One region of the Streptomyces odontotermitis genome, then DNA from elsewhere that is predicted to be linked to it. Evidence: riboswitches for the same ligand, from Rfam matches in the RefSeq annotation. Region 1 holds a riboswitch; the other holds the start of a gene.
What was found. A riboswitch is a leader RNA that binds a small molecule or an ion and turns the genes downstream of it on or off. The one in region 1 is predicted to bind glycine.
Positions count from the first base shown of each region.

Region 2: linked by a shared signal. The riboswitch ahead of gcvP (aminomethyl-transferring glycine dehydrogenase) and the one ahead of gcvT (glycine cleavage system aminomethyltransferase GcvT) in region 1 are both predicted to bind glycine.

Region 1 covers NZ_JBNJLS010000016.1:3,015-17,294, reverse strand. Annotated here, with positions in the region: gene ACQB60_RS32545 (glycoside hydrolase family 25 protein) at 1-123, opposite strand, end outside; gene ACQB60_RS32540 (VOC family protein) at 305-673, opposite strand; gene ACQB60_RS32535 (L-serine ammonia-lyase) at 811-2,211, opposite strand; gene glyA (serine hydroxymethyltransferase) at 2,393-3,667, opposite strand; gene gcvH (glycine cleavage system protein GcvH) at 3,696-4,073, opposite strand; gene gcvT (glycine cleavage system aminomethyltransferase GcvT) at 4,161-5,294, opposite strand; glycine riboswitch at 5,336-5,448, opposite strand; glycine riboswitch at 5,449-5,579, opposite strand; gene ACQB60_RS32515 (AAA family ATPase) at 5,738-6,430, shown strand; gene ACQB60_RS32510 (hypothetical protein) at 6,497-7,099, opposite strand; gene ACQB60_RS32505 (hypothetical protein) at 7,156-7,665, opposite strand; gene ACQB60_RS32500 (enhanced serine sensitivity protein SseB) at 7,847-8,686, shown strand; gene ACQB60_RS32495 (enhanced serine sensitivity protein SseB C-terminal domain-containing protein) at 8,843-9,640, shown strand; gene ACQB60_RS32490 (MFS transporter) at 9,875-11,128, shown strand; gene ACQB60_RS32485 (ATP-grasp domain-containing protein) at 11,148-12,431, shown strand; gene ACQB60_RS32480 (ATP-grasp domain-containing protein) at 12,433-13,653, shown strand; gene ACQB60_RS32475 (FAD-dependent oxidoreductase) at 13,650-14,280, shown strand, end outside.
Region 2 covers NZ_JBNJLS010000031.1:819-15,098, reverse strand. Annotated here, with positions in the region: gene ACQB60_RS43140 (hypothetical protein) at 102-686, shown strand; gene ACQB60_RS43135 (DUF5999 family protein) at 1,001-1,207, shown strand; gene gcvP (aminomethyl-transferring glycine dehydrogenase) at 1,301-4,186, opposite strand; glycine riboswitch at 4,375-4,472, opposite strand; gene ACQB60_RS43125 (PRC-barrel domain-containing protein) at 4,588-4,974, shown strand; gene ACQB60_RS43120 (DNA polymerase IV) at 4,976-6,412, opposite strand; gene ACQB60_RS43115 (MerR family transcriptional regulator) at 6,450-7,064, opposite strand; gene ACQB60_RS43110 (bifunctional nuclease family protein) at 7,236-7,709, opposite strand; gene ftsR (transcriptional regulator FtsR) at 7,763-8,503, opposite strand; gene ACQB60_RS43100 (FHA domain-containing protein) at 8,520-9,488, opposite strand; gene ACQB60_RS43095 (DUF881 domain-containing protein) at 9,571-10,425, opposite strand; gene ACQB60_RS43090 (small basic family protein) at 10,431-10,763, opposite strand; gene ACQB60_RS43085 (DUF881 domain-containing protein) at 10,760-11,659, opposite strand; gene ACQB60_RS43080 (sugar phosphate nucleotidyltransferase) at 11,749-14,244, opposite strand.

The DNA.
Region 1 (14,280 bases):
CGTCTGGGAGGTCAGGCGTGGATTCACGTAACTGCGCCCCTCCGTCGCCTTGATGAAGACGAAGGAGAGGCCGTCGGTGTCGAAGGAGGACTGGTAGGAACTGACGTCGATGCCACGGATCATGGGCGTCTCCCGGGCTGGGAGGAGGCCGGGCGGTGAACCTCCTGGGTTTCCTAGTGGTTCCCGGAGCCGCGCCCCTCCACCCCCGAACGCCTGACTCCGTTTCGCCCGGCATCGGTGGGTACCCGGAGTTACGCCGGAATGCAGGGGTGGCCTTCCCCGCGCCCCCTGACGCCCCTGCGCGCTACTCGCTGCGCAGGGAGAACGTGTGGCCCGCCGGGTCCGAGTACAGCCTGCAGTCGTGCAGGCCCTCGTTCTCCTTGGTGTCCAGGGGGCGGCCGCCGAGGTCGAAGATCTGGCGCTCGACCGCGTCCATGTCCTCGCGGGGGACGAGGAATTGGAGGTGTGCCTGCTGGGAGTCGTCGGGGCGCGGCCAGCTCGGTGGGGCGGCGCCGTTGTCGCGCCGGAACGCGAGGCGGGTGCCGCCGCGTCCGGTGATCTCGATCCGGGCGAGCTCACGCTCCTCCGGTACCTCGGCGCCGAGCAGCCGCGCGTAGAACTCCGCGAGCTGTTCGGGCTCGGCGGTGTCCAGCACGAGCACGGCCTGAGACACCGTCGCCTCGTTATGAGCCAGGGATTCCACGGCGGCCTCCCGCGTACGTCAACTGAGCCTGAAAGCCCACGAGTTGTGGTCGCCCTGACGGGTTCCCGCGGAACGCTCACCCATGCTCGGGCCGGACCGGCACGTGCTCAGCATTCGATGATGTTGACGGCGAGGCCGCCGCGGGCGGTTTCCTTGTATTTGACGCTCATGTCGGCGCCGGTGTCCTTCATGGTCTTGATGACCTTGTCGAGGGAGACCTTGTGGGAGCCGTCGCCGCGCAGGGCCATCTTGGCGGCGGTGACGGCCTTGACGGCGGCCATGCCGTTGCGTTCGATGCAGGGGATCTGGACGAGGCCGCCGACGGGGTCGCAGGTGAGGCCGAGGTTGTGTTCCATGCCGATCTCGGCGGCGTTCTCGACCTGTTCGGGGGAGCCGCCGAGGACTTCGGCGAGGGCGCCTGCGGCCATGGAGCAGGCGGAGCCGACTTCGCCCTGGCAGCCGACCTCGGCGCCGGAGATGGAGGCGTTCTCCTTGAAGAGCATGCCGATGGCGCCCGCGGCGAGCAGGAAGCGGATGACGCCTTCTTCCTTTTCTGTCTCGGAGGCGGCGCCGGCGCCGAAGTTGACGTAGTAGTGCAGGACGGCGGGGATGATGCCGGCGGCGCCGTTGGTGGGGGCGGTGACGACGCGGCCGCCTGCGGCGTTCTCCTCGTTGACGGCCATGGCGTAGAGGGTGATCCATTCCATGGCGCGGGCCTGGGGGTCGCCCTCGGCGCGCAGCTGGCGGGCGGAGGTGGCGGCGCGGCGGCGGACCTTGAGGCCGCCGGGCAGGATGCCCTCGCGCGACATGCCGCGGCTGACGCATGCCTGCATGACGCGCCAGATGTCCAGCAGGCCGGAGCGGATCTCGTCCTCGGTGCGCCATGCCTTCTCGTTCTCCAGCATCAGCGAGGAGATGGACAGGCCGGTCTCCTGGGCGCGGACGAGCAGTTCGGCGCCGGTGCGGAAGGGGTATTTCAGGATGGTGTCGTCGGGGACGATCGGGTTCTCGCCCGCGTTGCCCTCTCCGGAAATGACGGCCTCGTCGACGACGAAGCCGCCGCCCACGGAGTAGTAGGTCTTCTCCAGCAGAAGCGTTCCGGCGGCGTCGTGGGCGGCGACGGTCATGCCGTTGGCGTGGTAGGGCAGTGCCTTGCGGCGGTGCAGGACCAGGTCCTCGTCGAAGTCGAAGGTGATGTCGTGGGTGCCGAGGATGTTGAGGCGGCCGCTGTGCTTGATGTCCTCGACGCGGTCGTCGGCCTTCTCCACGTCCACGGTGCGGGGGGACTCGCCCTCCAGGCCGAGCAGGACCGCCTTGGGGGTGCCGTGACCGTGGCCGGTGGCGCCCAGGGAGCCGTAGAGCTCGGCGCGGATGGTGGCGGTGCGCTGGAGCAGGTCCTCGTTCTTGAGGCGGCGGGCGAAGAGGGCGGCGGCGCGCATCGGGCCGACCGTGTGGGAGCTGGACGGGCCGATGCCGATCGAGAACAGGTCGAAGACCGAGATGGCCACGGGGAACTCCAAGGGTGGTTGGTAGACGCCGTTGTCTGCCGGGGTCGTGCAGAGGTGACGCTCAGGCGGTGCATGGGGTGCATGGGCAGGGGCACCGCGCGCGCTGGTCTCTCTGATTCCAGTGTGCGCGGTGCCCCGAAGGTTCGTACGTACGCAAGGGTACGTAATCCTTGCGGAACCCTTACAGGCCGGGGTAGAGCGGGTGCTTCTCGGCCAGAGCGGTCACCCGGGCGCGGAGCGCGGCCGCGTCAGTACCCTCGAAGGGAGCGGGCGCCTTGAGGGTCTCGGCGATCACGTCGGCGACCTCGCGGAAGTCGTCGGCCTCGAAGCCGCGCGTGGCGAGCGCCGGGGTGCCGATCCGCAGGCCCGAGGTGACCATCGGGGGGCGCGGGTCGTTCGGGACCGCGTTGCGGTTGACCGTGATGCCGACCTCGTGGAGGCGGTCCTCGGCCTGCTGGCCGTCGAGCTCGCTGTTGCGCAGGTCGACGAGGACCAGGTGCACGTCGGTGCCGCCCGACAGGACGTCCACGCCGGCGGCCTTGGCGTCGTCCTGGACGAGGCGCTCGGCCAGGATGCGGGCGCCGTCCAGGGTGCGCTGCTGGCGCTCCTTGAACTCCTCCGAGGCGGCGACCTTGAAGGAGACGGCCTTGGCGGCGATCACGTGCTCCAGGGGGCCGCCCTGGAAGCCGGGGAAGACCGCGGAGTTCAGCTTCTTCGCGAATTCCTTGTCGCGGGCCAGGATGATGCCGCCGCGCGGGCCGCCGAGGGTCTTGTGCGTGGTGGAGGTGACCACGTCCGCGTAGGGCACCGGGTTCGGGTGCAGCCCGGCGGCGACGAGACCGGCGAAGTGCGCCATGTCGACCCACAGCTTCGCGCCGACCTCGTCGGCGATCCGGCGGAACTCGGCGAAGTCCAGCTGGCGCGGGTAGGCGGACCAGCCCGCGATGATCACCTTGGGGCTGTTCTCCTTGGCGAGGCGCTCGACCTCGGCCATGTCGACCAGGCCGGCCTCGTCCACGTGGTACGCGACCACGTTGAACTGCTTGCCGGAGAAGTTCAGGCGCATCCCGTGGGTGAGGTGCCCGCCGTGCGCCAGGTCCAGGCCGAGGATCGTGTCGCCGGGCTGGGCGATCGCGAAGAGGGCGGCCTGGTTGGCGGAGGCGCCGGAGTGCGGCTGGACGTTGGCGTATTCGGCGCCGAACAGGTCCTTGACCCGGTCGATCGCGATCTGCTCGGTGACGTCGACGTGCTCACAGCCGCCGTAGTAGCGGCGGCCGGGGTAGCCCTCGGCGTACTTGTTGGTGAGGACCGTGCCCTGGGCCTCCATGACGGCGACCGGAGCGAAGTTCTCCGAGGCGATCATCTCCAGGGTGGACTGCTGGCGGTGGAGCTCGGCGTCGACGGCGGCGGCGACGTCCGGGTCCAGCTCGTGGAGGGGGGTGTTCAGAAGCGACATGCCTATACGTCCTTAGGAGGCAGGAGACTCAGGAGCCGGAGAACTCGGTGTACTCGTCCGCGGAGAGCAGGTCGTCCGGCTCGCCCGCGACACGCACCTTGAAGAGCCAACCGCCCTCGAAGGGCGCGGAGTTCACCAGCGACGGGTCGTCCACGACGTCCTGGTTGGCCGCGACGACCTCGCCGGACACCGGGGAGTACAGGTCGCTGACGGACTTCGTCGACTCGAGCTCGCCGCAGGTCTCGCCCGCGGTGACGGTGTCGCCGACCTCGGGGAGCTGGGCGAAGACGACGTCACCGAGCGCGTTGGCCGCGTGCTCCGTGATGCCGACCGTCGCGACGCCGTCCTCGGCGGGCGACAGCCACTCGTGTTCCTTGCTGTAGCGCAGCTGCTGGGGGTTGCTCATGCCTGAATTCTCCTGTACGCGGGCGTGTGCTGGTGAACAAGGGAAAGCTGGGAGACGGCGGGCGCCGTCACGTGCGGCGCCCCACGGTCACTTCTGGCGCTTGTAGAACGGCAGCGCCACGACTTCGTACGGCTCGTGGGTGCCGCGGATGTCGACGCCGACTCCGGTGGTGCCGGGCTCGGCGTGCGCGGCGTCCACGTACGCCATGGCGATCGGCTTGCCCAGGGTGGGGGACGGGGCGCCGGAGGTGACCTCGCCGATGACCTGGCCGTCCGCGACGACCGGCATGCCGGCGCGCGGGACGCGGCGGCCCTCGGCGATCAGGCCGACGAGCTTGCGCGGGGGAGCGGACTCGGCGCGCTCGGCGGCGGCGCTGAGCGCGGCGCGGCCCACGAAGGTGTCGGACTGCGAGGTCTTCTCGAACTTCACGACGCGGCCGAGACCGGCGTCGAAGGGGGTGAGCGCGGTGGTGAGCTCGTGCCCGTACAGCGGCATGCCCGCCTCCAGGCGCAGCGTGTCGCGGCAGGAGAGGCCGCAGGGCACGAGGCCCTTGGCCGCGCCCGCGTCGGTGAGCGCCTGCCAGAGCTTCTCGGCGTCGCCGGGGGCGACGAAGAGCTCGAAGCCGTCCTCGCCGGTGTAGCCGGTGCGGGCGATCAGGGCGGGGACGCCGGCGACGGTGCCGGGCAGGCCCGCGTAGTACTTGAGGCCGTCGAGGTCGGCGTCGGTGACGGAGGCGAGGATGCCGGGGGACTCGGGGCCCTGGACGGCGAGCAGCGCGTAGGCCTCGCGGTCGTCGCGGACCGTGGCGTCGAACGCCGCGGCGCGCTCGGTGAGGGCGTCCAGGACGGTCTGGGCGTTGCCCGCGTTGGCGACGACCATGTACTCGGGGGCCTCGGCCTCGCCCAGGCGGTAGACGATCAGGTCGTCGAGGATGCCGCCGTTCTCGTCGACGATCATCGTGTAGCGGGCGCGGCCGACGCCGATGGAGCCGATGTTGCCGACCAGCGCGTGGTTGAGGAAGTCCACGGCCTGGGGGCCGAAGACGGTGATCTCACCCATGTGGGACAGGTCGAAGAGCCCGGCCTTGGTGCGCACGGCGTTGTGCTCGTCGCGCTCGCTGGCGTACCGCAGCGGCATGTCCCAGCCCGCGAAGTCGGTCATGGTCGCGCCGAGCGAACGATGCAGCGCATCGAGGGCGGTGTGGCGTACGGCGTTGCTCATGAGTGAAGGCTCCCAGGGCATGCATGACGGCGAGGTTGGTTTCCTCCCCATCTGTCATGGAACCTGAGAGGTTCGCCTCGGTCCGGGGTCACCGGGACGTCGGCTTGCACCTTGGGTGGGGCGGCCCAGGGGGCGGCCCGCTTTTCAGATGTGCCTCGCCCACGCGGTACGGGGCCTGAGAGATTCAAGGGAGGAACTTGCTCCTTCGGCGCCCCGGATCCGTATCACCTACCGACGAAGCGGTAGTGCGGTACAGGGGTCCGGGAACTCTCCCGCGCGGATTCAAGCGGCCGGTATGGAGTTGGCGCGCACATCATTGCATGCGGGGGCGCACGCCGGGGAGCTGCGGTCGAACAGCGGAGCCCTTGTGCGGCATTACCTTCTCTTTACACTCGATGGGGAAGGGCGGGAGACCAGTGACGTGTGACCGCATGGGGAGGCCGATCACGGTGCGCAAGGCGAGTGTCTACGCGACGACGACGGGGGCTCTGCTGCCCGGGCAGGCGGGTGCCCCGGCCCACGAGTGCTGCGCGCCGGACGCCGCGGCACCGCCGCTGCCCCGGCCGGTGGTCCGCGACCTGCGGGCCCGTGCGGGCCGCAGCCCGCACCGGCTCGCCTTCGCCCAGGGCGACTTGGTGGTGGTGTCGGGTCTTCCGGGCAGCGGCAAGTCCACGCTGATGCGGCGCGCGGCCGCGGCCGGGCGCATCGACTCCCAGGACACCCGCGACCGCTGGGCGCACCGGATGCCGCGCCTGCTCCCGTACGCGCTCTACCGCCCCCTCGTCCGCCTCTCCCACTACGCGGGCCTGCGCCGGGCGCTGCGCTCCGGCGAGAGCGTCGTGGTGCACGACTGCGGTACGCAGGCGTGGGTGCGCGGGTGGCTCGCGCGCGAGGCCGAGCGCCGGGGCTCCGCCCTCCATCTGCTCCTCCTGGACGTCCCCGAGGCCACGGCCCTCAAGGGCCAGCGGGAGCGGGGCAGAGGCGTCTCGCGGTACGCCTTCGCACGGCATCGCAGGATGGTGGGGCGCCTGGTGGCCGCGACCGAGAGGGGGGAGCTGCCCCGGGGATGCGGGTCCGCTGTGCTCCTTGACCGGGAGGCGGCGGGGGCGCTGAGGAGGATCGGGTTCACGCGCTGACAGGACGACGAGGCCCGCACCGTCGAACGGTGCGGGCCTCGTCGTTGTTCGGGCGGGCGGGCGCCGTCAGAACGGCAGACCCGGGATCTTCGGGAAGCCCGGCACGGCGGGCGTCGTCGCGGGCGGCGTGGTGGCCGGAGTCTCCGGCATGCCCGGGATCTTCGGCAGGCCCGGGACCTCCGGCAGCTTCGGCAGGTCCTTCGTGAGCTTGCCGAGGCCGATCTGGATCAGCAGGTCCACCGCGAGCTGCGGGACCGCGTTGAGGGCGACGACGAGGCCGAGGAGGTCACCCTTCATCGCCGCCTGGACCAGGACATCCGTCTGCTTCTTCAGCTTGGCCTGCGCCGCCTTGACCGGGTCGTCGCCCTTCGGGGGCGTCGGCTCCGGGTCGGCGGCGCGCACGGCGCCGGTCGCGGCGAGCACCCCGTCCAGGGCGGCGTCGACGGCGGCGCGGTCGGCCGGGCCGACCGAGTCGTCGGCGGCGCGGTCGGCGAGCCGGTCGATCGCGTCGTACAGCGCGTCGAAGCCCTGCTCGACGCGGAGCGCCCGCTGGTCGTCGACGGAGGCGGTGGCCGCGCTCGCGGGGGCGGCGAGGGCGAGGGAGCCCGCGGCGCCGGCGAAGAGGGACAGGGAGACGGCGAGCGCGGTGGCGGACTTGCTGAGTCGCATGGGGAGGGTCCTTCCGTGGGGGTGGGGTGTTCGGTGTTCCTGTGGGTGGGTGGGGACTACTGCGCCGGCGTGGTGCTGGCCGGAGGTTCGGGGGCTGGGGGCAGCGAGTCGATGAAGTTGCCGAGGCCGACGGCGAACAGCAGGTCGTTCGCCGCCTTCGGCACGGTCTGCAGGGCGAGGAAGACCTTGAACCAGTCGCCGTCCGAGGCCGCGTCGATGAGGCCCTGGACCTCCTTCTTCAAGGTCTTGCGGGCCTCGCCCGGCCAGGTGCCGGGCTCCTCGCCGGGCGGGGTCGGCTCGCCGAGCACCGTGTCCAGCTCGGCGCTGACCTTCTCCAGGGCGTCCGGGTTGATCCAGCCGCCGAACGAGGTGTCGAGCAGGTACTGGCAGGCTTCGAGGAGCGACTCCAGGTCCTGCACGGTCCGGGGCACGGTGGGGCGGGCGATGTCGGTGGAGCTTCTGGCAGGGGCCGCACCCACCGCACCGGCCGGGGCGGCCGCCCCGAGGATCAGGGCGCCGCAGACGGACGCGCTGACGACGAGCGAGGCGGTCCTGAGCGGAGTCATGGGGGGACCTTTCGGCGGTGGGGGCGGGATGGGGTTGTACGGCCACCCTCGAAGCGGTCCCTACGGTCCGCAACCAGACAGATGCGGAGCGTGTCCATTTGGGTGCACGCGGCCCCCGTCGCGGCGACCGGCGTTAGGGTTCGAGCCGCAGGCAGAGCGGTACGCGAGCAGGGGTTGAGCGATGGACATTCCGGCGCAGGCACACGCCCATCCATATGGCGGATGGCCGGGCAACGAACTCGAGGAGGTGCTCGCGGCGTCGCTCGGCGGCGCGGCGCCGGCGCCGTCGACGGGGGCCCGCATCGTCGAGGTCCTCGGGCGCAGCCACATCTGGATCCCGCTGCCCAGGGGCGGCGGCCCCGACAGTGCGACGCTCGACCTGCCGACGCTGGAGATCGACGGCCAGGCGTATGTCCCGGTCTTCTCCTCCGAGGAGCAGTTCCAGCAGGTCACGGGCGGCCGCATGGGGTGCACGGTGGCGCCCGCGGTGGAGTTCGCGCGCGGACTGCCCCCGCAGCTCGGCATCGCCGTGAACCCGGAGGGCACCGTGGGCGTCCCGCTGCCCCCGCCCGCCGTCGCCGAGCTGTGCCGGGCCGGGCGCACCGAGCTCGACGGGCCCGCGAGCGGCGGCCGGGTGCAGCTCTACGAGCCGGACTGGCAGCACGACCCGGTGGACTTCCTGACCGCCGCGGCCCGCGAGTTCGAGGCGACCGGCGTGGTGCGCACCGCGCGCCGCTGTCTGGCCCGCATCGAGGACGGCGACCCCACCCTGTTCGTCGGCGTCGAGCTGACCACCTGGGACGGCGACGCCCGCGAGCGGCCCATGGCGGCGCTCGGCCGCGCCCTGGCCCAGGTTCCGGTCGGCTGGCCGGTGAACCTCGTGCTCCTCGACGTGGCGCAGGACCCGGTGGGGGACTGGCTGCGTGAGCGGGTGCGGCCCTTCCATCAGACGGCCGCCGATCACCTGCACCAAGTGGCGTCCGAGCAGCCCGCGTTCCAGCCGCCGGGCCACACCGAGTGAGCACCGAGGACTCCGTACGCCAAGTCGGTGTCAGGATCGCCGCTTAAGCTGGTTTCATGACCCGGTCGGCGCGCGGCCGTACACAGCGCGCTGTCGTGCCACCGTCGCGAGAGATGTGCCGGGTTCGTCGGAAGAGTCATGAAGGGGCGGTTACGGGTGAGTGCGTCGGGCACGGCTGCGGCCGGTCAGGTCGAGCACATGCTGCGCCAGGTGACGCCGGGGCGTTATGACGCGTACGAGGCACTGCTGCGCGCCCTCGCCGCCGACCAGGTGTGGATGCTGCTCTGGCACGGCCAGGCCGGTTCCCCCGACGCCCAGTACGGCAACATGGAGGTCGAGGGCCTCGGCTACGCGCCCTGTGTGACCTCCGCCCAGGAGCTCTCCGCCAGCGGCTGGAACAGGAGTTACGAGGTGGTGAGCGGCCTCGACGTCGCCCGCACCCTCTTCCCCGACCACTACGGCCTGTGGCTCAACCCGCACGCGCCCGGCGGCGGCGTCGGCATTCCGTGGCTCGATCTGCGCCGCATCGCGACGGGCCTGGACCTGGTGCCCGCGGGCCCGCTGCGGCTGACCGAGCCGAGCATCGAAATCCCCCAGTTCTGGGCCCTGTTGGCGCAGACCGCGCACCGCACGCCCGCCGTGCGCTCGCTGCGCCGCGCCTGGGTGCAGCCCTCGCTCGGCGCCCCGTACCTGGCGATCGGGCTCGACGTGTACGACACGTCGCCGGCGTCGGTCGACGCGGTGCGCGCCATGATGCAGCAGTCGATCGCCGCGGTCCCGGACGGTCTGCCCGTCTCGACGGTCGCGATGTCGGACGCGTACGACCCGGTGGCGATGTGGCTGCGCGCCAACGCCCGACCGTTCTACGACCGGGAGGCCCAGGCGGCCCCCGCGCCCGCCCCCGCGGGGTACGGCTATCCGCCGCCGCACGGCGCCGCGCCGCGTTCCTACTGAGGCGGCCGGGGCGCAATTCTTCGGCTGGTAATTACTGCTCGCATTCGGTGACGGCCGCGTGACGGTGCCGTGACGTGCGGCCCTTTACATTCTCCGGTGATTTAGCAACTCAACGTGCGGGCAAGGTAATTACCCTTTCTACGGTGTGACGTGCGTCACATTGACAGTCTTGATTCCGGCCGGGAATGCTTCTTGCGAAAAGTCGCACTGCCACCTTGACCGGGGGATATCAAGGTGCACTTCCGCGCCCTTCATCCAGCCCTTCGTCTCAGAATCGCCGTGGGATTTGTCGAGCGATTTCTGAACACGATCATCACGCCGCTCATGGCCATTTACCTGGCCGCCGAGGTCGGCGCCGCACTGGCCGGTCTGCTCATTCTGGTGGCCGTGGGGATCTCGGTCCTCGCGAGCCTCCTTGGCGGACCGGTCGCGGATGCCTTCGGGCGCCGCGGGCCGCTCGTCGCGGGGACGGGCGGAGTGGCGCTCTCCTTCGGCGGAATGGCGCTCTTCAGCTCGCCATGGATCAATTCGGCGGCCGGCGTCTATCTCTTCTATGTGCTCAATACCTCGCTGGGCAGCTTCGCGCTGCCCGCGAACGAGGCGATGATCGTCGACACGACGACGTCCGAGGAGCGCAAGGGCGTCTACACACTGCAGTACTGGTCGGTCAATGTGGCCCTCGCCGCCGGCGCCGTCGTCGGCGGGTTCCTCTACGCCGACTTCTTCGCCGCCATGCTCGCCGCCGCCGCGCTCATCGCCGGCGCCGCCGCCCTGGTCAGCCTGCGGCTGCTGACCGAGACGGCGCCGCCACGCCCCGCAAAGGAGCCGCCGCCGGTGCCCCGCGAGGTGCTGCGGCCGCGCCGGCTCGTCGCCGGGTACGCCCAGGTGCTGCGCGACTCCCTGTTCCTGCGCCTGGTCCTGGGCATGACGCTGTGGCTCGGCATCGAGCTGCAGATGACCGGCTATGTCGCCGTGCGGCTCGCCGAGGAGCTGCGGCCCCAGGACTTCTGGGGGCTGCACCTCGACGGCTACCGGCTGCTCGGCATTCTCCGCGCGGAGAACACCATCCTCATCGTCGTGCTCGCCTTCTTCTCGGAACGGCTGCTGCGCGAACTGCCGGACTCCAGACGGGCTTACTGGGGAATCGCGCTCTTCGGGGCGGGAATGGCGGCGCTCGGAGTCAGCAATTCCGTCGTGCTGCTCATCCTCTCCGTGGCGGCCCTGACGGTCGGTGAGCTGATGCACATTCCCGTCATGCAGGCGATGCTCGCCGATCTGGTGCCGGAGCACGCCCGCACGACCTATCTCGCCGTGTTCAAGATGAGCATTCAGGGCGGACTCATCATCGCGTCCGTCGGGCTGAGCGCCAGCGCGCTCCTTCCGCCCTGGGGAATGGCCGCGTCGTTCGCCGTGATGGCGGCGCTCATCGTCGTTTCCTACCGGCCCGTGATCGCGCGGCATCTCCAACTGGCCGCTGCCGAAGTTTGATTCAGGAAAGAGAACCCGCATGCCCGCAGTTCCCCTGCACAACGTGCACATCCTTGTCTTCAACCGGTGGCGTGACAAATACGCGGACTACCTCACCTATGTCGACCACACCGCCTGCGCCGTCACCTATGTCACCACCGAGATCGGCCGCTCCGCGGTCCCGGAGGAGGCCGCCCACGTCCTGGTCGTCGACGACCCCACCGACTACGCCGCGGTCCGCGCGGCACTCGACCCCGTCGTCACCCGCTTCGGATTACCCGAGGCCGTCGTCGCGCTCCAGGAGAGCGACCTCGCCGTCGCGGCCCGGCTGCGCGCCGACTTCGGCTCGCGCGGACGGCTCCCCGAGGAGCTGCACCACTTCCTCGACAAGGAGGCGATGCTCGCGGCCGCCCGCCGCACCGGCGTCGCCACCCCCGCCTCCCACCTCGCGACCTCGCCCGGCGAAGTGGAGAAGTTCGCCTCCGAGTACGGCTGGCCGGTCGTCGCCAAGCGGCTGCAGGGCCGGGCCAGCACCGGCATCCGGCGCCTCGAAGGCCCCGACGACGCCGCGCAGTTGACCATCGACGCCGCGCAGCCCGTCCTCGTCCAGGAGTATCTGGACCACCGGGTGTACCACGTCGACGGCATCTACACCGGCCAGGACCTCGGTCCCTGGCGCCTGTCCACGTACGAGAACGTGCCGGGCGCCGCGACCACCGGTCCGCTCGCCTTCATGATGGGGGAGCCCGTCGGCTCCGTGGAGGTCGACGACCCGGCGGTCAACGCCGTGGTGGAGGACTTCCTGCGCACCGTCGTGCCCGGCATGTCCACCAAGCCCTGGGTCTTCCACCTGGAGCTGTTCCTCGCCGAGCGCGACGGCCGGCCCACGTGTGTGTTCCTGGAGGTCGGCTGCCGTCCCGGCGGCGGGGACATCCCCTTCGTCTGGCGCGAGGTGCACGGAGTCGACCTGATGGAGCTGGAGTTCCACCTCCAGTGCGACGTCCTGCCGCGCCTGCGCCCGTTCCCGGCGGACGAGCCCGTCGGCGGCTGCCTCCTCGTCCCGCTCACCGGGCCCCGGCCCTGCCGCATCGTCAGCGCCCCCTCGATGACGGGCGCCGAAGGGCCGTACGCCGAGGTCCTGCCCGAGCCCGGTGCCGTGGTGCCGGACCTGCGCGGGACGTACGAGTTCATCGGCGGCCGGTTCCGCTACCGGGGCCGGACCACCGCCGAGGTCACCCGGCAGGTCCTCGACACGGCGGACCGCTACCGCGTGCACTGCGCGCCCGTCGAGAACGCCGACTCCCGGACCGCGGAGGTGAGTTGAGATGGCAGAGACACGCGTCGCGGTGATCGGCGGCCAGGCCGACATCCTGCGGGCCGCGGCCTCGTACGGCCTCGACACCGTCCTGTTCCACGCCCCGGGCAAGGCGGGACCGGAGTCGGCGAAGCTGTGCGAACGGGTCGTCGACGTCGACCTCCTGGACGAGGAGGCCATCGCCGCCGAGGTCCGCAAGGCCCACGCCGAGCGGCCCTTCCGCCGCGTCCTCACCCTCACCGAGCCCGGCCTCGTCCCGGCCGCCCGGCTCAACGCGGAGCTCGGCCTCGGCGGCAACAGCCCGCGCACCGCCGTCCTGCTCAAGGACAAGTCCGCGATGCGCGGCCTCCTCGACTCCGTCGGCCTGTCCCCGGTGCGCCACCGCATGGTGCGCGGGGCGGCCCAACTCGCGGCCTTCGTCGCGGGGTTGGGAGGTCCCGCCATCGTCAAGCCGCCGGACCACGGCGGCAGCGCCGACGTCCACCGCGTCGAGGGTCCGGCCGACGCCGCCCGCGTCTGGCGGGAGGTCGAGCGCGGCGGGCGCGGCCGGATGCTGGCGGAGGAGTATCTGGAGGGGCCCGAGGTCAGCCTGGAGGCGTTCTCGTACGAGGGGCGGCACACCGTCGTCGCGATCACCGACAAGCTGCTCGGTCCGCGCTTCATCGAGTTCGGCCAGGCCGTGCCCGCCGCGCTCACCCCTCAACTCGCCGCCGAGTGCACCGAGCTGACGGAGCGTCTGCTGGACTTTGTGGGCCTGACCGAGGGCCCCACGCACACCGAGCTCAAGCTCACCCCGGCGGGCCCCCGGATCCTGGAGTCCCACAACCGCACCGGCGGCGACAGCATCCCCGAACTGGTGCGGCTCACCTATGGAGTGGACCTGATCCGGCTCGCCGTCGGAGTGCCCCTCGGCCTGACCGCGTGGGACCACACGGCGCCGCCCCCGGTGGGCGGAGCGGCCGTCCGGTTCATCGCGGCCGAGCCGGGGACGGTCACCGCCGTCGAGGTCCCGCGCACCCTGCGGGACGGCGTGAGCCTGGACCTTAAGGCCGAGCCGGGCCTGGTCGTGCCGCCCCTGACCTGGTCGGTCGACCGGGTCTGCGGCGAGGTCGTGGCCACGGGGCGCAGCGCGGCCGAGGCGGTCGGGCGGTGCGAACTGACGCTGCAGGACATACGGGTCGTCACGGCGCCCACGCGGACCGGCGACCGGACGACGGAGGGGGAGCGATGACAGACACCACCGGTACGCCGGACGGAGCGAGGGCGGGCGCCGCCGACACACCACCGAGGTTCACCGTCGTCGGCGCCGGGCTCGCCGGCTCGCTCATGGCCCTCTACCTGGGGCGGCGCGGCTACCGCGTCACCGTGTACGAGCGCCGGGCCGACCTGCGCTCGCAGCCCGACGACGGGCAGGGCCGCTCCATCAACCTGGGCCTGTCCGCGCGCGGCATCCGGGCCCTCGACCAGGTCGGCCTCCTCGAACGGCTGTGGCCGCTGACCGTGCCGATGCGCGGCCGCGTCATCCACCGGCCGGGCGCCGCACCGGCGTTCCAGGCGTACGGGACCGAGGAGAGCCAGATCCTCCACTCGGTCCTGCGCAGCGACCTCAACCGCCTCCTCATCGACGCCGCCGAGGCCCTGCCGAACGTCCGCTTCGTCTTTCGCACCCGGCTCACCGGGCTCGACAAGGACCAGGCGTGCGCGTACGTCACCGACGCGGCCACCGGCGAGGAACGCGCCGTCACGGCCGACGCCGTCATCGGCGCCGACGGGGTGTACTCGGCGGTCCGCCGCCACCTCCACAGCGGTGAACGCGCCGATGTGCACCAGGAGTTCATGGACTGGGGCTACAAGGAGC
Region 2 (14,280 bases), on a different contig from region 1:
TCGCGGTACTTTGCCCCCCGCGCCTCTAGCCCAGAGCTGACAGCGCCGTCCGCTTGTGCCCCCGCATCGCCGTGCCTGTCGAATGAGAGAGGCGACCCACCATGCCGCTGCATGTCCCCCCGGCTCCCGCGCCAGCTCTGCGCAGCGTTCTCGCGGCCCTCGGTTCCCCCACCGCCGTCCGCGAGGCCCGCACCCCGTCCCTGCGCACCGCCCAGGGACCCGTGAGCCCTGAACTCCCGCTGCCCGTCCACGTCCTGGACCGCATCACCGCCGCGGGCACCTCACCCACCCGCCTCGCGGGCTGGCGCTTCCTGATCCACTGCGGGGACCGCGCGGTGGCCGCGGCCGACACGATGCTCACGCCCGACGGCTGGGCGTTCTCCCACTTCTTCGAGGGCCCCTACGTCGCCTCCACGGAGCGCGCCCTGCGGCACGCGGAGACCACCCTCGCCGCGTACCAGCCCCGGCTGCTCTCCGTGCCCGAGCTCTACATGCTCACGCTGTGGCTGCACGCCGACTGCACCGACGACGGCGCCACGGGCCGTCTCGCCCCCACCGACCTCCTGGTGCCGCTCGCGCCCGCCCCGCCCGGCATCACGGCGCACCGCCGGCACCGCGCGGCCGACCTGCTCCCCGTGCTCACCCACCGGCTGACCCCGGCCCCGCTGCTCGGCTCCCCCGCCTGAGCCGACGCCACCCGCGCCACCCCGTGCCCCGCCGCACCCCCCGCGGCGGGGCAGAGCGCTGCCCCCACCCATCCGCACTAGCCCGATCAGGCCACCCCGAACCACCCGAAGAGACAGTGCAGTTGGGCTGAACCGTCCGGGCGGGTGATACGTCATTAAGCAGTAGGAAGCGCTGCAGCGAAATCCCTGCGGATTGACGCCCGCAGGGCGACACTGGGACCGGACCACACGACAAACGGGGGGCGGCCATGAACAACGCATCGAGCCGCAGGACAGACGTCACAGCCATCACATCGCAGCGAAAGAACCCTTCCATGTGCCAGCACCAACCACCTTGCCCGTCAGCCGACTCCGCCGACCGGGAGGCCGCGCTGCTCTTGGCGCACCACCCGGAGCAGGGATGGAGCCTGCTGTGCAATGGCGTCCTGCTCTTCGAGGACACGGGTGAGCTGCTGCCGGACGGGCAGATCATCGCCCCGCACCGGCCGCTCGGCACCGACCAGGTGATGACGGCGGCCTGAGCCGGCGCACACGCACCAAGGGCCGGGCCCGGAGGAGACGTCCTCCGGGCCCGGCCCTCACGCTGTGGCGCTCCCGCGCTCCCGCGCCCCCGCTCAGTCCTCGTACGCGTCCAGCGGGGGGCACGAGCAGACCAGGTTCCGGTCGCCGTACGCCTGGTCGATACGGCGGACCGGCGGCCAGTACTTGTCCGCGGCGGAGACACCGGCCGGGAAGACCGCCTCCGCACGGGAGTACGCGTGCTCCCACTCCCCGCCGACGGCGGCCGCCGTGTGCGGGGCGTTGCGCAGCGGGTTGTCCTCGGCGGCCCACTCGCCGTTCGCGACCTTCTCGATCTCGCGGCGGATCGCGATCATCGCCTCGCAGAACCGGTCGAGCTCACCGAGGTCCTCGCTCTCGGTCGGCTCGATCATCAGCGTCCCGGCCACCGGGAACGACATGGTCGGCGCGTGGAAGCCGTAGTCGATGAGCCGCTTGGCGATGTCGTCGACGCTCACGCCGGTCGCCTTGCTGATCGGCCGCAGGTCGATGATGCACTCGTGCGCCACGAGCCCGCCGGGGCCGGTGTAGAGCACGGGGTAGTGCGGCTCGAGCCGCTTGGCGATGTAGTTGGCCGAGAGCACCGCGACCTGCGTGGCGCGCTTGAGGCCCTCGCCGCCCATGAGCCGGACGTACGCCCACGAGATCGGCAGGATCCCCGCCGAGCCCCACGGCGCCGCCGAGATCGGCCCGACACCCGTCTCCGGCCCGGCCGCGGGCTGCAGCGGGTGGTTCGGCAGATACGGCGCGAGGTGCGCGCGGACGCCCACGGGGCCGACGCCCGGACCGCCGCCGCCGTGCGGGATGCAGAAGGTCTTGTGCAGGTTCAGGTGCGAGACGTCGCCGCCGAAGTGCCCCGGCTTGGCAAGCCCCATCAGGGCGTTGAGGTTGGCCCCGTCCACGTACACCTGGCCACCGGCCTCGTGCACGGCGGCGCAGATCTCGGTGACGTGCTCCTCGAAGACACCGTGCGTGGACGGGTACGTGATCATGAGCACGGCCAGCTCGTCGCGGTACTGCTCGATCTTGGCGTGCAGGTCCGCGGCGTCGACCTCGCCGTCGTCCGCGGTCTTCACGACGACGACCTTCATCCCGGCCATGACGGCACTGGCGGCATTGGTGCCGTGCGCCGACGACGGAATCAGACAGACCGTGCGCTGCTCGTCACCGTTGGCCCGGTGGTAGCCGCGCACCGCGAGCAGCCCGGCCAGCTCGCCCTGCGAACCGGCGTTGGGCTGCAGCGACACCTTGTCGTAGCCGGTGACCTCGGCGAGCCGCTCCTCCAGCTCCCGGATCAGCGTCAGATAGCCCTGCGCCTGCTGGGCGGGCACGAAGGGGTGCAGCTGCCCGAACTCCGGCCAGGTGACCGACTCCATCTCCGTCGTCGCGTTCAGCTTCATGGTGCAGGAGCCCAGCGGGATCATGCCCCGGTCGAGCGCGTAGTCCCGGTCGGCGAGGCGGCGCAGGTAGCGCAGCATCGCGGTCTCGGAGCGGTACTCGTGGAAGACGGGGTGCGTGAGGTAGTCGTCGCTGCGCAGCAGCCCCTCCGGCAGCGCGTCCACGACACTCTCGTCGAGCGCCTCGATGTCGGCCTCGACACCGAACGCGGCCCAGACTGCGGCCAGTTGGGCACGCCCGGTGGTCTCGTCGCACGCCAGCGAGACGTGATCGGCGTCGACGAGGCGGAGGTTGACGCCCTCCTCGCGGGCCGCGGCCACCACATCGGCGGCCTTGCCCGGCACGCGCACGGTCAGCGTGTCGAAGTACGCGCCGTGCACGACCTCGACCCCGCCCGCCGTCAGACCGGCGGCGAGCAGCGTGGCGTACCGATGGGTGCGCCGCGCAATGGACTTGAGCCCCTCGGGCCCGTGGTACACGGCGTACATGCCGGCCATCACGGCGAGCAGGACCTGCGCGGTGCAGATGTTGCTGGTGGCCTTCTCCCGGCGGATGTGCTGCTCCCGCGTCTGCAGCGCGAGCCGGTACGCCTTGTTGCCGTCGGCGTCCACGGACACACCCACGAGCCGCCCCGGCAGGCTGCGCGCGAACTTCTCGCGCACCGCCATGTATCCGGCGTGCGGCCCGCCGAAGCCCATCGGCACACCGAAGCGCTGCGTGGTGCCCACGGCGATGTCCGCGCCGAGCTCCCCGGGCGAGGCCAGCAGCGCCAGGGCGAGCAGGTCGGCGGCGACGGTCACGATCGCGCCCAGCTCATGGGCCTGGTCGACGAGCGGCTTGATGTCCCGTACGGCACCGGAGGCGCCCGGGTACTGGATGAGCACGCCGACGACGCCACGCTCGGCGACCTCCGCCGGGATGCCGTCGCTCAGATCCGCGACGACGACCTCGACACCGGTCGGCTCGGCCCGCGTCTCGATCACGGCGACGGTCTGGGGCAGCGCGTCGGCGTCGACGAGGAAGACCCCGTTCTTGACCTTGCCCACGCGCCGCGACAGCGCCATGGCCTCCGCGGCCGCGGTCCCCTCGTCGAGCAGCGAGGCACCGGACGTCGGCAGACCGGTCAGGTCGGCGACCATCGTCTGGAAGTTGAGCAGCGCCTCGAGCCGCCCCTGCGAGATCTCCGGCTGGTACGGCGTGTAGGCGGTGTACCAGGAGGGGTTCTCCATGACATTCCGCAGAATGACCGGCGGCGTGAAGGTGCCGTAGTAGCCGAGGCCGATCATGGAGTCGAGGACCTGGTTGCGGTCCGCGAGCGAGCGCAGCTCGGCGAGAACCTCCGGTTCGGTGCGCGCGCCCGGCAGTTCGAGGGCATCGGCGTTCTTGATCACGTCGGGCACCGCGGTCGCCGTCAGCTCGTCGAGGGAGCCGTAGCCGACCTGGGCGAGCATCTTGGCGACGGCCTCGCTGCCGGGGCCGATGTGACGCTGCTCGAAGGGAGTTCCCTGCTCGAGCTCGGAGAGCGGAATGCGGTGGGCGGTCATCTTGCGGAGGCCTCCTGGTCGTTGCGACCTGCGGGGGTATCACGGCAAGCCGCGCATACCCGGACGGCCTCCCCCTCTGTCATCGGTACCTGAGAGCTTCACAGGGACACGGCCGCCCCTGCTTGCACCGTCGGTGAGGGAGGCCCCGGACGTCCCCGCCCGATACCCACCCTGCTTTCCAGAGCGACCTCGTCCGTGCGGTACAGGGGCCTGAGAGATTCCGGGGAGGATTTGCTCCTTCGGCGCCTCCGGTGATGCCACCGGAGGACTCTCCCGCACGGGGTCAGCAGCCATTTCCCAGCCTATCAGCGAGCCTTTGGGCCCCCGTTCAACTGGACGATCGCCCGGATGTGCCCTTTCGTAGTGGTTACGAATGAGTTGCGACCATCGCTGGAGGGCCTGTGCAGACCGATATCGATCCGCGCCACCTGATCGGCCGCAAGGCATTCGACCGCAACGGCGCCAAGATCGGCACCGTCGACGAGGTCTACCTGGACGACGCCACCGGCGCCCCGGAGTGGGCGGCCATACGGACCGGCCTGTTCAGCAGGGACGCCTTCGTCCCCCTTGAGCCCAGCGAACTGATCGACGACGGCACCCTGCACATCCCCTTCGAGCGCTCCCTGATCAAGGACGCCCCCGACTTCGGCGTCGGCCGCCATCTCTCCCCCGAGCAGGAGCTCCAGCTCTACCACCACTACGGCCTGGACATCACGCCCCCCACGGAGCCCGCCGACACCCCCGCCGACCGCGACTTCGGCAAGCTCGCGGGCACCGAGGACCCCTGACTCACACCCCCTCCTGGCCCCTCTCCTGGACCTCCTCCTCCACGCCCTCCTCCACGCCCTCCTCCACGCCCTCCTCCGCCCCCTCCACCGCCACGAGCGGCAGCGGCTGCGCGGGCTCCAGATCAGGATCATCGGTACGGAACGTCCGCACCCGCCCCGGCGCCGAGTCCGGCGTCTCGAACCGCACCGTGACCCGCCCGAGCCCGCTCCCCTGCACCCACCCGTGCCCGTGTTCCGCGTGCACCACGTCATGCCCGGCCGCCCACCGCCGCTCGACGGGCGCCACCACCTCCTCGACGGCCTCCTGCACGGGCTCCCCGCCCGCCTCCCCGGCCTCCGCCGCCCCCTCCAGTTCGTCCCGCGCGGCCATGGCCTGCGCGAACAGATCCTCCTGTGTGTAGTCCGCGAGACCGCTCACCCCCACCCCGAGCAGCCGCACCCCGCCCGTGGTGTCCACGGACTCCAGCAACCGCGCCGCGGCCTCCCGCACCACCGCCGGGTCGTCCGTGGGCCCCCGCAGCGTCTCGGACCGCGTCAGCGTCGAGAAGTCGTACCGCCGCACCTTGAGAACGATCGTCCGCCCCGAGTGCCCCGCCGCCCGCAGCCGCTGCACACACCGGTCGGCAAGCCGCGCCACCTCCCCCCGGACCCGCACCCGGTCATGGATGTCCACGTCGTACGTGTCCTCGACGCTGACCGACTTGGTGTCGCGCTCGGCCACCACGGGCCGCTCGTCCCGCGCCAGCGCCATCGCGTACAGCCCCGCGCCATGGGCCTTCCCCAACAGCCGCACCAGCTCGTCCTCACCGGCCTCCGCGATCTCCTCGACCGTCGTGATCCCGGCCCGCCGCAGATGGTCCCCCGTCGCCGGCCCCACCCCCGGCAGCGTCCGCACCGACATCGGCCCGAGCTTCGCCCGCTCGGTGCCGGGCTCTATCAGCATGAGACCGTCGGGCTTGGCCGCCTCGGAGGCGATCTTCGCGAGCATCTTGGACGCGGCGAGCCCCACCGACCCGGTCAGCCCCGTCACCCTCTTGATGTCCTCCCGCAGCCGCTCCCCGGTCGCCCGCGCCGACACCTCGTCCGACGCGGCACCCCCCGCCTCCAGGTCGACGAACGCCTCATCCAGACTCAGCGGCTCCACCAGCGGCGACAGCTCGCGCAGCAGCCCCATGACCTGCTCACTGATCTCCCGGTAGAGCCCGAAGCGGGGCACCAGATACGCGGCGTTCGGCGCGAGCCGCCGCGCCTGCCCCATGGGCATCGCCGAGTGCACCCCGAAGGCCCGGGCCTCGTACGAGGCGGTCGCGACCACGCCACGGGGCCCCAGACCGCCCACCACCACGGCTTTCCCGCGCAGACTGGGCTTCGCGGCCTGCTCGGCAGCCGCGAAGAAGGCATCCATGTCGAGATGCAGGATCGTGGGCGCGGTTCTCACATCACTGATGCTGCCCTACGCCACTGACAACGCCCCGTCAGACGGCCCTGTTGCGCCGCCGCGCCAGCTCGTCCGCGGGATTGTTCCCCACCAGGGTCTCCCCGGTGTCGACCCGCTCCCCGTGCAGCTGCGACAGCGCGGCCTCGACATCCCGCCAGACGACGCCCACGGCGATCCCGAAGACCCCCTGCCCGCCCTGGAGCAGATCGTGGACCTCGTCCGGCGACGTGCACTCGTAGACCGTCGCGCCGTCGCTCATCAGCGTCATCCGCTCCAGATCACTGAAGCCGCGGTCACGCAGGTGCTGGACGGTGGTGCGGATGTTCTGGAGGGACACCCCGGTGTCGAGGAACCGCTTCACGATCTTCAGGACGACGACATCCCGGAAGCTGTACAGGCGCTGCGTCCCGGACCCGCCGGCCGCGCGCACACTGGGCTCGACCAGACCGGTGCGCGCCCAGTAGTCCAGCTGCCGATAGGTGATGCCCGCCGCCGCACACGCGGTGGGACCCCGATAGCCGACCTGCTCCGCCCGAGGCGCTTCGTCCCCGCTTCCCTGCACCGCCATCGGCCGTCTCGGAGAGTGATCGGCCGTGCTGCCGTGAAGCGGGTACGGACCGCCCGTCGCCGTACCGTCGCCGCTGCTTCTCACGCCGACCTCCGTCCTTGACCTGCTTAACGACGGTAGGCAGTCACCAGGGGCTCGTCAACGATCGCCACACTCGGCACGCCGAGTGATAATCACCCTGAGAGTGGTTTCCCGTACCTCACCGCGGGGAAAGGCTAGCCGAATGGTCTGACGCCGACCCGCGGAAGCGGAGGCTCACTGGCTGTTGGTCCCGAAGTCCTCTGGCGAGATCTGGTCGAGGAACTCGCGGAACTTCTCGACCTCGTCCTCCTGCTCGTCCGGAATCGCGATCCCCGCGTCGTCGAGCACGCCGTCGCTGCCGTAGATCGGCGTCCCGGTACGCAGCGCCAGCGCTATGGCGTCGGACGGACGTGCGCTCACCTCCACACCGCTGGCGAACACCAGCTCCGCATAAAAGACACCTTCGCGCAGATCGGTGATGCGCACCTCGGTGAGCTCCTGACCCACCGCCTCCAGCACGTCCTTGAACAGGTCGTGGGTCAGCGGCCGTGCGGGCGCCATCCCCTGCTGGGCGAAGGCGATGGCGGTCGCCTCCCCCGGTCCGATCCAGATGGGGAGGTACCGATCGCCTCCCACTTCACGCAGGAGCACGATCGGCTGGTTGGAGGGCATTTCGACCCGGACACCTACGACGTCGAGCTCGTTCACACAGCAACCCTAGGACGTGCCCGGCAGGTTTGGGTAGTCGGGCACCCACCAAGTCACGGCAGCCGTACCCCGAGCGCGCTCTGCACGAGCGCGGTGTGCAGCTTTCCGGTGAGCCCGGCGAGCTCCTTGGTCCTGGCCTCCGCATGGGCCCTGGTCTGGGGATTACGGTGCCGCCGCAGCGGCGCCACCACCTGGTCGACGAGACCGGCCTCGCGCTCGGCCGCCGCCTTCATGGCCCGCAGATGCCGTGGCTCGATCCCGAACCGGCCGAGCTCCACCACCAGCGCGGCCACCGAAACGGCCTCCGCGTCGTAACCGCCCTCGGGCAGCGGCGTGATGAGCCCGTACGTCTCCCACTCGTCGAGCTGCTGCTCGCCGACCTCCGCGGCGGCCAGCAGCTCGTCGCGGCCCACCCGGGCGGCCGTGGGCGCCTCGTCGGGCTCCGCCTCGCCGTCCTCGGGGTCCCGCTGGCGCCCCAGGGAAGGCAGCGGCACGCGCTCCCCGCGCTCCAGGGCGTCCAGATGCTCGCGGATGACCTTGAGCGGCAGATAGTGGTCCCGCTGCATCCGCAGAACGTGACCGAGCCGCTCCACGTCCTCAGGACTGAACTTCCGGTACCCGGAGGGGGTGCGCTCGGGCTCGACCAGCCCCTCCGCCTCCAAGAAGCGGATCTTGGAGATCGTGACCTCGGGAAACTCGTCCCGCAGCACATTCAGCACGGCGCCGATGCTCAGCAGCCGACGGTCCGCGGCGGCGGTGCCGTTTCCGGCACCGCCCCTCGGTGTTTGAAGCATGGACCTTCCTGACAGGTCAGATGCCCCGCTGGCTCGCGTAGAAGACCAGGCGGTACTTGCCGATCTGCACCTCGTCGCCGTTCGACAGCGCGACGGAGTCGATCCGCTCCCGGTTCACATACGTGCCGTTGAGGCTGCCCACGTCGGCCACGGTGAACGAACCGTCCTGGGCTCGGCGGAACTCCACATGACGCCGCGACACCGTCACGTCGTCGAGGAAGATGTCGCTCTGCGGGTGACGCCCGGCCGTGGTCAGCTCGCCGTCCAGGAGGAAGCGGCTGCCCGAGTTGGGCCCGCGGCGCACCACCAGGAGCGCCGAGCCGAGCGGCAGGGCGTCAACGGCCGCCTGGGCCTCGGGAGACAGAGCGGGAGACTGGGTCTGCCCCGTCGCCTCCGCCTCGTAAGCCTCCAGGCCCGAGATCGAGATGGTCGACGTGGTCTCGGACGCGCGCTCGGCGGTGACACCGGGCTTCAGCGGCGCACCACAGTTGGAGCAGAACCGGCTGGCCTCGGCATTCTGATGACCGCACCTGGTACAAACCGGCAAGGCCGACATGGACGGATCCTCCTGCCGCGGCTGCCCCGCGGGGGCATTGGACGCATACGGGCCGGGGGCAAACCCTCCACCCGTACTTGAGGTTGACGGTTCTCCGAAACCTATGCGGCCGGAAGCGGCAGGGTCAACAGAAGACGCGCCCTGACCACCCGAAATGTCACCGCCCGGACCAGCCACCTGGTCCCGGAACATCGGGCGCTCCCCGCCCTGTCCGTCGGCGTCTCCATGGCGCGGCGCACGGTGCCGGGCAGTGGCGGGATTGCCGCTGTCCTCACGCGAGCGCTTGCCGAACAACTTCTCAAACAACTTCACGGGCGATTCCCCTTGACCGAAACAGACCCGCCCGTGGGGCAGGACGAACCCTGATTGCACACACCGGCATACATCGGTGAACCGGACATCCTCACAACGTCCGTATCCGCCAAACAGTTTCCACCACGCACCGTGCTTACGGTGCGCCGACCCCCCGCAACCTCATGCCCTCGCCTCACGGCCCCCATGCACCCCCGCCTCACTGGGATGACGACCGAGCGTAGTCAGGCCGCTTCACCGGTCGCAAGGCGTCCACCTCGATCTTCTCCTGACGGGTCACCGTTACGGTGGCCTGCTCCTTCTCCAGAGTCTGCACGACGCCTCCAGGGATGTTGAGCGCCGGTTCGAGGTCCTGGGGCTTGCCGATCACCTTGAAGTGGTAGGGCCTGCCGATCTTCCGCCCGCCCACGCTCACACCCCCTCCCGAGTCCGACAGATAGGTGTCGGCGACCACCCTGACGTCATTGATCTGGATGGCCTCGGCACCCGCGGCGCGCAACTCTTGGATCGCGTCGAGCAACATGTCGGCCTCAACCGATCCCTTCTTGTCCGCGATGGTCAGCGTGATGCCCGGACCCTGGGCCGCCACGGTGCCCGCAAGGATGCCGAGTTGCCGTTCCTTCTCGACCGTCTGCTTGCGGGCCTCCTCGGCCGCGTCCGAGCTGTTCTCGAGCCCAGTGCGCTGGTCCTCGAGTCGCTGCTTCTCATCTTCCAGACGCTGAGTTCGGTCATCCAGTTCATCGAGAATGCGAACAAGATCTTCCTGACGCGCTCCGCGCAACGCGCTGCTGTCGCTGTTGGACCGCACCTGAATGGCGAGACCGAGGCCGAGCACGAACAACAGAACCGCGACAGTGAGTTGAGCACGGGTGAATCTCGGCGGCCACAGCCCCTGCACGAGCCGCTGACGGCCCGTGAGGCGCGCCTCGTCGCTCTTGCCTGCCCCATCCGTCTCAGGCGCCTCAGGGGGCGCCGACGGCGCGGCGGGGCGGGCTGGGACCTCTGCCGGCAGTTCCTTGTGCCGAGGGTGCTGTGGCGTCTCGTCCGTACTCATCCGCGTCACGCCCTGAAGACGTGCCGGCGGATCGCGGCAGCGTTGGAGAAGATCCGGATGCCGAGCACGACGACGACGCCGGTGGACAGCTGCGCGCCGACGCCGAGTTTGTCGCCCAGGAACACGATCAGCGCGGCCACCACGACGTTCGACAGGAACGAGACGACGAAGACCTTGTCGTCGAAGATCCCGTCGAGCATCGCCCGCAGGCCACCGAACACCGCGTCCAGGGCCGCCACCACGGCGATCGGAAGATACGGCTCGACCACCGCCGGAACCTCGGGCCGAACCAACAATCCGGCCACGACTCCCACGACGAGGCCCAGTACGGCGATCACGATGTGCCCTTTCCTGCCTTTGGCTCTGCTGTACGTACGGTCACACTTGGCGCAGCCGGCAGCCGCAGGTCGTCCTGGACGGAGATGGCGGTCCTGATGCCGAAGTTCTCCTGCAGCGCGTGCAGCGACTGTCCGTCGTGGCTGTTCTGGAACCGGGTGCTCAACCGCTGGCCGTCGCCCACCGCGAGCACCGTATAGGGCGGCACCAGTGGCTTGTTGTCGACCAGTATGGCGTCACCGGCGGCCCTGATCGCCGACAGAGCCGTCAGCCGCTGGTCGTTGATGGAGATGGCTTCCGCACCGGCCTGCCACAGTCCGTTGACGACCCGCTGCATGTCGCGGTCCCGGACCCGTCCGGTGTCGGAGAACCCGGTGCTCTCCCGCGGCCCGCCACCGCCCTCGTCCGCTTCCTTCGCGTCGTCCACCACGAGCTTCACACCGGGCCCCTGCACCTTCGTGGCTCCCGACAACAGAGCCACCAACTCGCCCTGACTGCCGCCGTGTTCCTCGAGTGCGTCGCGCTGCCGCGCCTCCACGTCGTCGCGGAGCTCGTCGACGTCGTCCTCGAGCTTGTCGGCGTCCGACGTGGCCGATTCGACCCGGTCGATGAGCTCTTCCCGCTCCTTCGCGACAACAGGGGCCGCTATCCGCGCCTGCGCGGCCCCGACGGTCACCACGAGCGCGGCCAGGACGAGTCCGGCCGCGAGCCCCAGCTTCGACCGCAACGCGCGCGGCACACCGCTGGCGCCACGCTCCTTCTTACGGGCTGCCGCCTCCGCGTACCCCTCGTCGAGGCTGTGGTCCATGACGGTCGTGAGCAGCGACATGGAGGCATCCGGGCGCCGGGGGCGCGAGGGAGTGCTCCGAACGGGGGGCTGCTGCGGCATGCCGCACATCGTCGCACGTCGCGGGCGCTACCTCCGAACGGCCCCACCGACGGGCCGGACAGCACCCCTCACGGGTGCCGTCCGGCACAGATGAACGGTCAGTGTCCGGCGCCGTCCACGACCGCGGACCACTCGTCGAGCAGCGCCTGGGCGGAGGAGTCGTCGGGCCCCTCGGCCCACAGATGAGTGACGGCCTCGGCCGGGTCCGGCAGCACCAACACCCAACGCCCGTCGGCTTCCACGACCCGCACACCGTCGGTCGTGTCCACGGACCGCTCCCCTGCCGCCTCCACGACACGGCGCATGACCAGGCCCTTCACGGCCCACGGAGTCGCGAGATCGCGCCGCAGCACATGAGCACGCGGGATCCGCGCATCGATCTGGCTCAGCGTCAGCTGAGTTCGCGCCACGAGCCCGATGAGGCGTACGAAGGCAGCCGTCCCGTCGAAGACGCTGCTGAACTCCGGGATGATGAATCCGCCGCGGCCGTCACCGCCGAAGATGGTCGAGTCGTCACGCCCCACGCGCGTGAGGTCGTCGGGCGACATGGTCGTCCAGTCGACCTGCGTCCCGTGATAGGCCGCTACCTGCTCCGCGATGCGCGTCGTCGTGACCGGCAGCGCCACACGCCCGCTGCGCCGCTCGGCCGCCACCAGGTCGAGCATGACGAGCAGAGCCCGGTCGTCCTCGACGATCCGCCCCTTCTCGTCCACGAGTGAGAGCCGCTCGCCCACGGGGTCGAAGCGCACTCCGAATGCGGCGCGCGCGGAGGCCACGATCTCCCCGAGCCGTACGAGTCCCGAGCGGCGCGCGTCGGCGGATTCGGTCGGCCGGGCCTCGTCGAGACCGGGGTTGATGGTCAGCGCGTCGACCCCGAGCCGCCCCAGCAGGCTCGGCAGCACCAGCCCGGCGCTGCCGTTCGAGGCATCGACGACGACCTTCAGCTCGGACTCCGCGATGCCCGACGTGTCGACGTTACGGAGCAGCGAGCCGGTGTAGGAGTCGAAGACACTGGACGGGAAGTGCAGGTCCCCGATCTCTCCGGGGAAGGCACGCCGGTACTCCTGCCGCGCGTACACCCGGTCCAGCTTCCGCTGGCTCGCCTGCGACAGGTCCGCACCGCGCCCGTCGAAGAACATGATGTCGACGGAGTCGGGCACACCCGTCGTCGTCCGGATCATGATTCCGCCGGCGCTGCCCCGCGCCGTCTGCTGCCGCGCGACCGGCAGCGGCACGTTCTCCAGGTCGCGTACGTCGATGGCGCTGGCCTGCAGCGCCGAGATGACCGCCCGCTTCAGCGCCCGGGCACCACGCGAGTGATCGCGGGCCGTCGTGACCGTCGACCCCTTCTTCAAGGTCGTCGCGTACGCGCCGGCCAGACGCACAGCCAATTCCGGCGTGATCTCGACGTTGAGGATTCCGGACACACCACGGGCGCCGAACAGATGCGCCTGCCCGCGGGATTCCCAGATGACCGACGTGTTGACGAACGCACCGGCCTCGATGGTCTTGAAGGGGTAGACCCGTACATTCCCCTGGACAATCGATTCCTCACCGACCAGGCATTCGTCCCCGATGACGGCGCCGTCCTCGATGCGCGCGGCCCGCATGATGTCGGTGTTCTTCCCGACGACACAGCCCCGCAGATTGCAGTGCTGCCCGATGTAGACGTTGTCGTGCACCACTGCCCGGTGCAGGAAGGCCCCGCTCTTCACGACGACGTTCGAGCCGATGATCGTGTGCTCGCGAAGCTCGACATCGGCCTCGATCTTCGCGTAGTCCCCCACGTACAGAGGTCCGCGCAGGACCGCATCGGGGTGCACCTCAGCGCCTTCGGCGACCCATACGCCGGGAGAGATCTCGAAGCCGTCGATATCGACGTCGACCTTGCCCTCCAGCACGTCGGCCTGCGCCTTCACGTAGCTCTCGTGCGTACCGACGTCTTCCCAGTAGCCCTCGGCGACATAGCCGTAGACGGGCTTGCCCTCCTTCATGAGCTGCGGGAAGACATCACCGGACCAGTCAACCGGAACATCGGCTTCGACGTAGTCGAAGACCTCCGGTTCCATGACGTAGATGCCGGTGTTCACCGTGTCGGAGAAGACCTGCCCCCAGGTCGGCTTCTCCAGGAATCGCTCGACTTTTCCTTCTTCGTCGACGATGGTGATGCCGAATTCCAACGGATTGGGAACTCGCGTCAGGCAGACCGTGACGAGCGCACCCTTTTCCTTGTGGAAATTGATCAGCTCGGTCAGGTCGAAGTCGGTCAGAGCGTCACCGGAGATTACGAGAAAGGCATCGTCTTTCAGCGCTTCCTCGGCGTTCTTCACACTGCCGGCTGTGCCGAGTGGCTTCTCCTCATTGGCATAGGTGAGCTCCATCCCCAGCTCTTCACCATCACCGAAGTAGTTCTTGACGAGCGAGGCCAAGAACTGCACCGTGACTACGGTCTCGGAGAGCCCATGCTTCTTGAGCAGCCGCAGCACGTGCTCCATGATGGGCCGATTGGCCACGGGCAGGAGCGGCTTGGGCATGCTCGAGGTCATGGGGCGAAGGCGGGTGCCTTCACCCCCGGCCATCACGACGGCCTTCATGTCGGAAACGCCCTCCTCAATTAGACGACGATCTCA